DNA from 2 places in the Streptomyces sp. AHU1 genome. Region 2 is predicted to be linked to the other one. Evidence: riboswitches for the same ligand, from Rfam matches in the RefSeq annotation. Region 2 holds a riboswitch; the other holds the start of a gene.
The links. Region 2 has a riboswitch for cyclic di-AMP ahead of ACICHK_RS33185 (peptidoglycan DD-metalloendopeptidase family protein). Riboswitches for the same ligand answer to the same signal wherever they lie in the genome.
Positions count from the first base shown of each region.

Region 1: another riboswitch for cyclic di-AMP. It lies ahead of ACICHK_RS29455 (M23 family metallopeptidase); the one in region 2 lies ahead of ACICHK_RS33185 (peptidoglycan DD-metalloendopeptidase family protein).

Region 1 is NZ_CP174283.1:6,618,419-6,623,173, forward strand. Features, by position in the region: gene ACICHK_RS29445 (M16 family metallopeptidase) at 384-1,739, shown strand; gene ACICHK_RS29450 (M16 family metallopeptidase) at 1,736-3,124, shown strand; cyclic di-AMP (ydaO/yuaA leader) riboswitch at 3,340-3,499, shown strand; gene ACICHK_RS29455 (M23 family metallopeptidase) at 3,512-4,282, shown strand; gene ACICHK_RS29460 (GntR family transcriptional regulator) at 4,479-4,755, shown strand, end outside.
Region 2 is NZ_CP174283.1:7,487,171-7,491,925, reverse strand. Features, by position in the region: gene ACICHK_RS33195 (TetR/AcrR family transcriptional regulator) at 1-128, shown strand, start outside; gene ACICHK_RS33190 (SGNH/GDSL hydrolase family protein) at 238-1,023, opposite strand; gene ACICHK_RS33185 (peptidoglycan DD-metalloendopeptidase family protein) at 1,294-2,217, opposite strand; cyclic di-AMP (ydaO/yuaA leader) riboswitch at 2,222-2,379, opposite strand; gene ACICHK_RS33180 (tyrosine-protein phosphatase) at 3,020-3,817, shown strand; gene ACICHK_RS33175 (DUF6126 family protein) at 3,856-3,972, opposite strand; gene ACICHK_RS33170 (helix-turn-helix domain-containing protein) at 3,996-4,634, opposite strand.

The DNA of each region.
Region 1 (4,755 bases), 870 kb from region 2:
CTGCGGCTCCTTCACAGTCTCTGCCGGGGCATGAACGGGTGCTGACGCGCACCATTGTGGACCGCCCCACTGACAACGCCGACCGCGACCCGTCCGTAGCGCCTCCCCGGCGCGCTCCGCGGGCGGCTTCGGGACCGGTGCCGGGCGGCCGCCGAGCCCGGGGCCGGACAGCCCCCGGAGGCGTTCGTGGCCCGGTGCCGGACGGTCCCCGGACGCGTTCGCGGTGGTTCCCGGAAGGGTTTCCCGGGTGCGCGGGGGACACGCGCAAGTCTCGCTCTCGGCGTACGCGGTGCGGGAACTTCGCCAGGCGTCCGCGCGCTTGCATACAGTGGCAGGACCGACAGGAATGACGCAGTTCCGCGATCGAAGGGACGTACATGCCCATGGGTCACACGGCCACAGCTGAGGCAGGCTCCGGCGGTCTGACAGCGACCGAGCACCGCCTGGCCAACGGCCTGCGCGTGGTGCTCTCCGAGGACCATCTGACCCCGGTCGCCGCGGTCTGCCTCTGGTACGACGTCGGCTCGCGCCACGAGGTCAAGGGCCGGACCGGACTCGCCCACCTTTTCGAGCACCTGATGTTCCAGGGTTCCAAGCAGGTCCACGGCAACGGCCACTTCGAACTCGTCCAGGGCGCCGGCGGCTCGCTCAACGGCACGACGAGCTTCGAGCGCACCAACTACTTCGAGACCATGCCCGCCCACCAGCTGGAGCTCGCCCTCTGGCTGGAGGCCGACCGCATGGGATCGCTGCTCGAGGCGCTGGACGACGAGTCCATGGAGAACCAGCGCGACGTGGTGAAGAACGAGCGCCGGCAGCGCTACGACAACGTTCCGTACGGAACCGCGTTCGAGAAGCTCACCGCGCTCGCGTACCCCGAGGGCCACCCGTACCACCACACCCCGATCGGGTCGATGGCGGATCTGGACGCGGCCACCCTGGAGGACGCCCGCGCGTTCTTCCGCACCAACTACGCGCCCAACAACGCGGTCCTGTCGGTCGTCGGCGACATCGACCCGGAGCAGACGCTCGCCTGGGTCGAGAAGTACTTCGGTTCCATCCCCGGGCACGACGGCAAGCCCGCCCCGCGGGACGGCTCGCTGCCCGACATCATCGGTGAGCAGGTGCGCGAGGTCGTCGAGGAGGACGTCCCGGCGCGTGCCCTGATGGCCGCCTACCGGCTCCCGGAGGACGGCACGCGCGCGTGTGACGCGGCCGACCTGGCGCTGACCGTCCTCGGCGGCGGCGAGTCCTCCCGGCTCTACAACCGGCTCGTGCGCCGTGACCGTACCGCCGTCGCGGCCGGATTCGGTCTGCTGCGGCTCGCGGGGGCGCCCTCCCTGGGGTGGCTGGACGTGAAGACGTCCGGCGACGTAGAGGTCCCGGTCATCGAGGCCGCCGTCGACGAGGAGCTCGCCCGGTTCGCCGAGGAGGGCCCCACGGCCGAGGAGATGGAGCGCGCCCAGGCCCAGTTGGAGCGCGAATGGCTGGACCGGCTCGGCACGGTCGCGGGCCGTGCCGACGAACTGTGCCGCTACGCCGTCCTGTTCGGTGACCCGCAGCTCGCCCTGACCGCCGTGCAGCGCGTCCTCGACGTCACCGCGGAGGAGGTCCGGGAGGCCGCCCGGGCCCGCCTGCGTCCCGACAACCGGGCGGTGCTCGTCTACGAGCCGACCGCCGCCGAAGCCGCCGACGCGGCTGACTCCGCCGACGAGACCGACGAGGAGGCGGCGAAGTGACCGAGCTCGCCACCATGGACTTCCACCCGCAGCCCCAGGCCGGACAGCCCAAGCCGTGGGCGTTCCCCGCCCCCGAGCGCGGCACCCTGGACAACGGCCTGACCGTGCTGCGCTGCCACCGCCCCGGCCAGCAGGTCGTCGCCGTCGAGGTGATCCTCGCCGCGCCGCTGGACGCCGAGCCCGCGGGCCTGGACGGCATCGCCACGATCATGGCGCGCGCCTTCTCCGAGGGCACCGACAAGCACTCCGCCGAGGACTTCGCCGCCGAGCTGGAGCGCTGCGGCGCCACGCTCGACGCGCACGCCGACCACCCCGGCGTACGCCTGTCCCTCGAAGTGCCCGTCTCGCGCCTGGCCAAGGCACTCGGCCTGCTCGCCGACGCCCTGCGGGCCCCCGCGTTCGCGGACAGCGAGGTCGAGCGGCTGGTGACCAACCGGCTGGACGAGATCCCGCACGAGACGGCCAACCCGGCCCGCCGTGCCGCCAAGGAACTCTCCAAGGAACTGTTCCCGGCCAGCGCGCGCATGGCGCGCCCGCGCCAGGGCACGGAGGAGACCGTCCGGAACATCGACGCGGCGGGCGTCCGTGCCTTCTACGAGAAGCACGTGCGTCCCGCCACGGCCACCGCCGTCGTCGTCGGCGACCTGACCGGTGTCGATCTCGACGAGCTGCTCGCCGACACGCTCGGATCCTGGACCGGCTCGTCCGCCGAGCCCCTTCCCGTGCCGCCGGTGAGCGCCGACGACACCGGCCGCGTGATCATCGTCGACCGTCCCGGCGCCGTCCAGACGCAGCTGCTCATCGGCCGTGTCGGCGCCGACCGGCACGACCGCGTGTGGCCCGCCCAGGTCCTCGGCACGTACTGCCTGGGCGGCACCCTCACCTCGCGCCTCGACCGCGTCCTGCGCGAGGAGAAGGGCTACACCTACGGCGTACGGGCCTTCGGCCAGGTCCTGCGCTCCGCGCCGGACGGCACGGGAGCCGCGATGCTCGCCATCAGCGGCTCGGTCGACACCCCCAACACCGGTCCGGCGCTCGACGACCTGTGGAAGGTGCTGCGCACCCTCGCGGCCGAGGGACTGACCGACGCGGAGCGCGACGTCGCCGTGCAGAACCTGGTGGGTGTCGCGCCCCTCAAGTTCGAGACGGCGGCGGCCGTCGCGAGCACCCTCGCGGACCAGGTCGAGCAGCACCTGCCGGACGACTACCAGGCGACGCTCTACCGGCAACTGGCCGCCACCGGCACCGTGGAGGCGACCGCGGCGGCCGTGAGCGCCTTCCCGACGGACCGTCTGGTGACCGTCCTGGTGGGTGACGCGGCGCAGATCGCGGAGCCGGTCAGGGCCCTCGGAATCGGTGAAGTCACCGTGGTGGCGGCCGAGTAGAACCCGTGCGACCCAGGAGGGCCCTGACGGCTGAAGAGCCGTCAGGGCCCTCCTTTTCCCGTACGCCCCTCGCGAGATGTCCACATTCGTACGGCGGTTGCCCTTCTGCCCTGTGGGATGCGTTACAAAAATCGTGATCCGTTTGTTGTTCGAACGACGCCCCGCATAGCGTCGTTCCGGCTGTTCGTCAGGCAGTGCGCCGCGCCCGCGGCACCGGACAGTCATCGCCGAGTCCCCATGGCGCGAGCCAGGGGAGCCGGGGACCCACACGCAGTCCCTGGGGTGAATCGGACGCCCTCTCCCCGAGGGGGTCCGTAGGAGACCTTCCTGCTCCGAACCCGTCAGCTAACCCGGTAGGCGAGAGGGAAGGAAAGGACCAGCCTCTACATGGCGTTCTCCTGTGGCACCGGCAAGCACCGTCGTCCGAGCCGCGTGCACAGCACGACCACGACCGCCGTCGGGGTCGCGGCGCTCACCACCACCGGTGTGGTCGGAACCCTGGCCGCCCCCGCGCTCGCCGCCGAGGCTTCCGTCGAGCAGACGCAGACGGGGCTGACCCAGGCCGTCACCGTCGGCGACACGGTCGCCGACCAGATCGACGCCCAGGCCTTCGCGCAGCAGCTCGCCGCCGACGAGGCCGCCGCCCGCAAGCAGGCCGAGCAGACCGCGCGCAAGCAGGCGGCGGAGCAGGCCGTGAAGCTCCGTGAGGCCAAGGAGCGCGCCGCCCGCGAGGCCGAGCGCAAGCGCCTGAACACCTTCGTCATGCCGATCACCGGTTCGTACGTCTCCACCGGCTACCAGGCCAGCAGCGCCCTCTGGTCGTCCGGCAGCCACACCGGCGTCGACTTCCACGCCGCGACCGGAACCCCGGTCCACGCCGTCGGCGCGGGCACGATCGTCACGGCCGGAGACGGCGGCGCCTACGGCAATCAAGTGGTGATCAAGATGCACGACGGCACGTACACCATGTACGGCCACCTGTCGTCCATCGGTGTGTCCGTGGGCCAGACGGTCACTCCGGGACAGCAGATCGGCCTCTCCGGTGACACCGGCAACACCACGGGACCGCACCTCCACTTCGAGGCCCGTACGACCGCGGAGTACGGCTCGGACATCAACCCGGTCGCGTACCTGCGCTCGCACGGCGTCAACGTCTGACGACCGCTTCGCGGCTTCTCCGCCGCTTTCGATGCCCCGGCTCACCGAGCCGGGGCATCGTCGTTTCCGGAGGTCGTCTGTCCAAAAAATATCCATGGATTCGGGCCCGCCATCGGAAATTCCGGCTTCCTGCAATAGAGTCACTGAACAAGCGTCAATCGATGACGTTTCGCGGGGATTAAAGCGGAGGTCGGTCATGCGTATTCCGGCGCACTCGGTGTGCACGGCGATCCGTGACGACATCGTCGCGGGTGTCTACGGACGCGGCGGCCGACTCACCGAGGAACTGCTCGCGCGGCGCTACGGCGTCTCCCGCGTCCCCGTCCGCGAGGCCCTGCGCACCCTGGAGGCCGAAGGCTTCGTGGTCACCCGACGGCACGCGGGCGCGTGCGTCGCGGAGCCCACCGAACAGGAGGCCGCGGACCTCCTGGAGATGCGCATGCTGCTGGAACCGCTGGGTGCCGCGAGGGCCG
Region 2 (4,755 bases):
GACTGGCCGTCCAGATGACGGCGTACTCCGGAGCGGTCTCACGGGCGCGGACCCAGGAATGGGTGGACGAGGCCCTCGCCCGCGAACTGGGCCTGGAGCGCGAGGCGTTGATGGCGGCGGTGCGCTAGGCCGGACACGGCCCGCAGACGCGCGAGTGCGGGGCCGAGGTCTTCGGCCCCGCACTCGTCGTCCTCGCCCGCTCCGGTCGCGCAGACCCTCGGGACGACGTCGCCCGGATCAGGCGACAGCCTCGATGCGCAGCTTGATGTCGTCCGGTGAGAGGGCGCCCTTGGCCGAGATGTGATCGCCCGAGGACTCGCCGCGCAGCCGGCGTCCGATCCACGGGACCAGGTATTCGCGCGCCCACTGGATGTTGTCGCGGCGCACCTCCAGCGTGCCGCGCGGCGGGAGGGGCGGCCAGGGCTGGTCCGGATCGGCGGGGACCTCGAGGCCGAGCACCTGTCCGGCGCGGAGCGCCACCCGGGTGTGCCCCTCGGGCGAGAGGTGCAGCCGGTCGCCGTCCCAGGCCCGCCGGTCCTGGACCGTCTTCAGCGACCAGAGGTCGAGGACGGGACAGCCGTAGCGGTCCGCGATGGCCCGCACGTGTCCGTTGTAGGTGGCGATCTTGCCGCGCAGGTGCTTGAGCACGGGGACGCCACGGGTGTCGAAGCCGGTGGTCACCATGACGGTGCCGACGGCGGAGGTGAGGTCGGCGACCGCGCGCTCGAAGCGCTCCGCGACCTCGTCGGGGTCGGTGCCGGGGCGGATGATGTCGTTGCCGCCGGCGCAGAACGAGACCAGGTCCGGGCCGAGTTCCTTGGCCCGCTGGAGCTGGGTCTCGACGATCTGGTCGAGCAGTTTGCCGCGCACCGCGAGATTGGTGTAGTCGAAGTCGCCTTCGGGCCTGCGGTCCGCGAGAAGTACGGCGAACCGGTCGGCCCAGCCGACGAACGCCCCGTCGGGCCCAGGGTCGCCGACGCCCTCGGTGAAGCTGTCCCCCACCGCCACGTACGACCCGATCACTGATCTGTTGTCACTCTTCGAATCGTCTGCCACGTCGAGCCATGATTCACCTTTCGATGTGAGCTACGCGACCGTAGGGAAGGGTTGACTGACGGTGAGATAAGCCACTCGCCAAGCGTTGGTCAACTCCGGAATAAGGCTCGCATCAGGGATGTTGAGGCAGCGATCACCCGGAAGCCCGTGCCGCGGGACCACCGAAGGCCGGACCCCGGGGATCGTGGGGTCCGGCCTTCGGACATTTTCCTGCCGTCAGGAGCAGGAGACGGGGGGTCAGCCCACCGCGACACCGTGCGAGCGCAGGTACGCGACCGGGTCGACGTCGGAACCGTAGTCCGGCGTGGTGCGGATCTCGAAGTGCAGGTGCGGTCCGGTCACGTTGCCGGTCGCGCCGGAGAGGCCTATCTGCTGCCCCTCGGTCACGGTCTGCCCGGCGGAGACGGACAGCGACGACATGTGGGCGTACTGGGAGTACTTGCCGTCGGCGTGCTGGATGACGACCTGGTTGCCGTAGGCGCCGCCCCAGCCCGCGGAGACGACGGTGCCCGCGGCGATGGACTTGATCGTGGTGCCGGTCGGGATCACGAAGTCCACGCCCGTGTGGTAGCCGCTGGACCACATGCTGCCCGCCACCTTGTAGCCGGTGCCGACGGAGCTGCCGCCGACCGGCAGGGTGTAGCCGGAGGAGCTGTCGGCGGAAGCGGAGGCGGTTGCGCCTGCGGCCGGGGTCTCCTGGGCGGGCTTCGCCGGAGTGGCCTCCTGGGCGGGCTTCGCCGAAGTGGCCGCCTTGGCGGACGTGTGCGTGGCCGAGTGGGCGGCCGCGTGGGCCTTCCCGCCGAGCGACAGCTTCAGACCGGGGTGGATCAGCGACGGGTCGCCGCCGATGGCGGAGCGGTTGTCGGAGTAGATCTTCTTCCAGCCGCCGCTGACGTTCTGCTCGTCGGCGATCTTCGAGAGGTAGTCGCCGGACCTCACCGCGTACGTCTTCGTCGTGGTGGCCGGAGCCGCCTTCTCGGCGGGGGCGGCGGCCGGGGCCTTCTCGACGTGGTGCGCGACGGCGGTGGCCTGGGTCGCGGCGTGGGCGCCCGTGGCTCCCATCAGGGGCAGCGCGAGTGCGGCGCCACCGGTTCCGGCCACGGCGATCGAGCGGCTGAAACGAGGGGACTTGGGACGGCGATGCTTACCCTTCGCGGGCATGGCGGATTCCTCTCCGGCGCCTGCGGGGTGAGCTGTCGGGTGCGGGCTGGAGATGCCCGGCCGCGTCGCTGCGCGGCTGTACCCCAAGCCTGTTCCGGGAACCGGACCAGGCACGGAACCTGTGGGTCCCCCGCTCCTGCCGTGTACGGGTGAGTGTGCGGACTCCGGGCGGCGGCAGGATTGGGCGTCCGTCCGGATTGAGGCAGAACGTAGGCGACATGAGAGCGCGTCGACAACTATGGGCGGTTTCTGTGCGCTCGTCTTTCTTGATCCATGCCGAGATCACCGTCACCCTCCGTGGAACGACGATCTTCCGGGCCTCCCAATCCGTCTGGAAAAAATGGTGCGTTGAGAAGCGAGGGCGGCAACGCATCGTCACGAATATGACGCTCCTCACGCGACTCATCCCAGCGGCCCTTATTCCAGGGCCAGTTGTAATGAAGGTGCCTATTCGGACAGAACGACCAGATGCGACGCGAGCGGATAACCGACGCATTCGACTCTCCAGGCAGAGAGGCACTCGAAACGGTGCTCTAAATGCCCCACTTCAGGGAGATTCGCCCGCACCACCCGCTCGATCCGGTCCCGCGATCGGAGCCCCCTTTAAATCGAACGTGAATTCGATCGCGTGAGCCTCCGGGACGGCGTCACCGGGTGCGTCCCGACCGCGAGCCGGCGCCTGTGGACAACTCATTGCCCGAGGAACCCATGTCGTATCGTCGAGAGCGCGAGCCGGCACAACCGCCGACGAGCGGCGCCGAGTCCGTTCCGGCGACGCCGGAGGCCGAATGGGAGGAACCCCGTGACGCAGCAGATCCCGTCGACCGAGCCCGAGCTCGGCGGAGTGCGCAACTTCCGCGACGTGGGCGGACTGCCCACCACGGACGGCCGGCGGGTGCGCTACGGGCACCTGTTCCGCAGCGGTCACCTCGCGCACGCCACGGAGGAGGACGCCGCGTTCCTCGCCTCCCTGGGACTCCACACGATCTTCGACTTCCGCAATGCCGCGGACCAGAAGCTGGAGGGCCCGGACGTCGAACTGCCGGGCGTGCGGAACGTGAACCTCCCGCTGAGCGACCCGGCGGACGGCAGCGAGTTCTGGAAGATGGTCCGCGACGGCGAGATCGACCAGCTCCGCGGGATCCTCGGCGACGGCAAGGCCGCGAACCGGATGATCAACTCCTACCGCACGATCATCAAGGAGCGCACGGCCGAGCACTCCCAGGTGCTGCACGCCCTGGCCGACGACAGCGTGCCCGCGCTGATGCACTGCGCGGCGGGCAAGGACCGCGCCGGGCTGTCCATCGCGGTCACCCTGCTCGCCCTCGGCGTCGAGCGCGAGGCGATCGTGGCCGACTACCTGGAGTCGAACGCCACGCACCGCCGTTACAAGGTGCACCGCAACGGTTCCTCGGCCGGCGCCTACTCCCCCGAGGTGATGGAACTGCTCAGCCCGCTGTTCGACGCGCGCGCCGAGTACCTGACGGCCGCGTTCGAGACGATCGAGGCCACCTGGGGCGGCGTCGAGGCCTATCTGGAGCAGGGGCTGGGGCTGACGCCGGAGCTGCGGGAGCGCCTGCGCGCGCGGCTCCTGGACTGAGCCGCGCGCCGGGGCCGGGCCCCCGCCGGGCCGGGCCCCTACTGGTTCTGCGCGCCCAGCGTGAAGAGCAGGTAGATGAAGGCCGCGAAGAGGTGGCCGACGGCGACGTAGATGATCAGCCGCACCCACAGGGCGCGCGGGAACCTGTCCTCCATGGACCGGCGGGGCGTGGGTTCGGTCATGACGTCTCTCCCGGGGTGGGGTGGCCCGTCGCCGTGCCGAGGCACAGCGCGGCGACGGGGCTCTGCAACAGGGTGTGCACGAAGAGGAGCTCGGCTCCGCCGCGCTCGGCGGCGGCGATGCGGTGCGGGGTCAGCGAGTCGAAATGGGCGCTGTCCCCGGGCGCGAGGACGTGCGCGGTGTCCCCGAGGCGCAGGCTGAGCCGCCCCTGGAGGACGTACAGCCACTCCTCGCCCGGATGGACACGCACGATGTCGCCCTGCGACCCGTACGGGACGCGCACGCGCAGCGCCTGCATCCCGCGGCCCGCGGAGCCCGCCTGCCAGTAGGTCCAGCCGCCCGCCGGGGCCGGCTCCATGTCGGCGGCCCGCACGATCGCGTCACGGTCGGGGACCGCCTCGCCGAGCAGTTCGGAGACCGTCGTACCGTAGACACGGGCCAGCGTGAGCAGCATCGGCAGCGAGGGCTGGCGCTGCCCGGTCTCCAGGCGGGAGAGATGGGCGGGCGAGAGTCCGGCGGCACGGGCGGCGGCCTCCAGCGTGAGGGAGGCACCGCGGCGCAGGGTGCGGAGCCGGGGCGCCACGGCGTGCAGTTCGGCGGACGGCTCGTCGGCCGCCCCCGGTTCGGCAGGGCTCATGGGACCATTGAGCCAAACAATTACCTCCGAGGCAATTTCCTTGCCCCAGAGGCAAAAGTCTCGGTGCGCGCGGCGCGTCCGACGGGACCCGTCCTCCGCGGGCCGCCGCGCCGCACGCGGC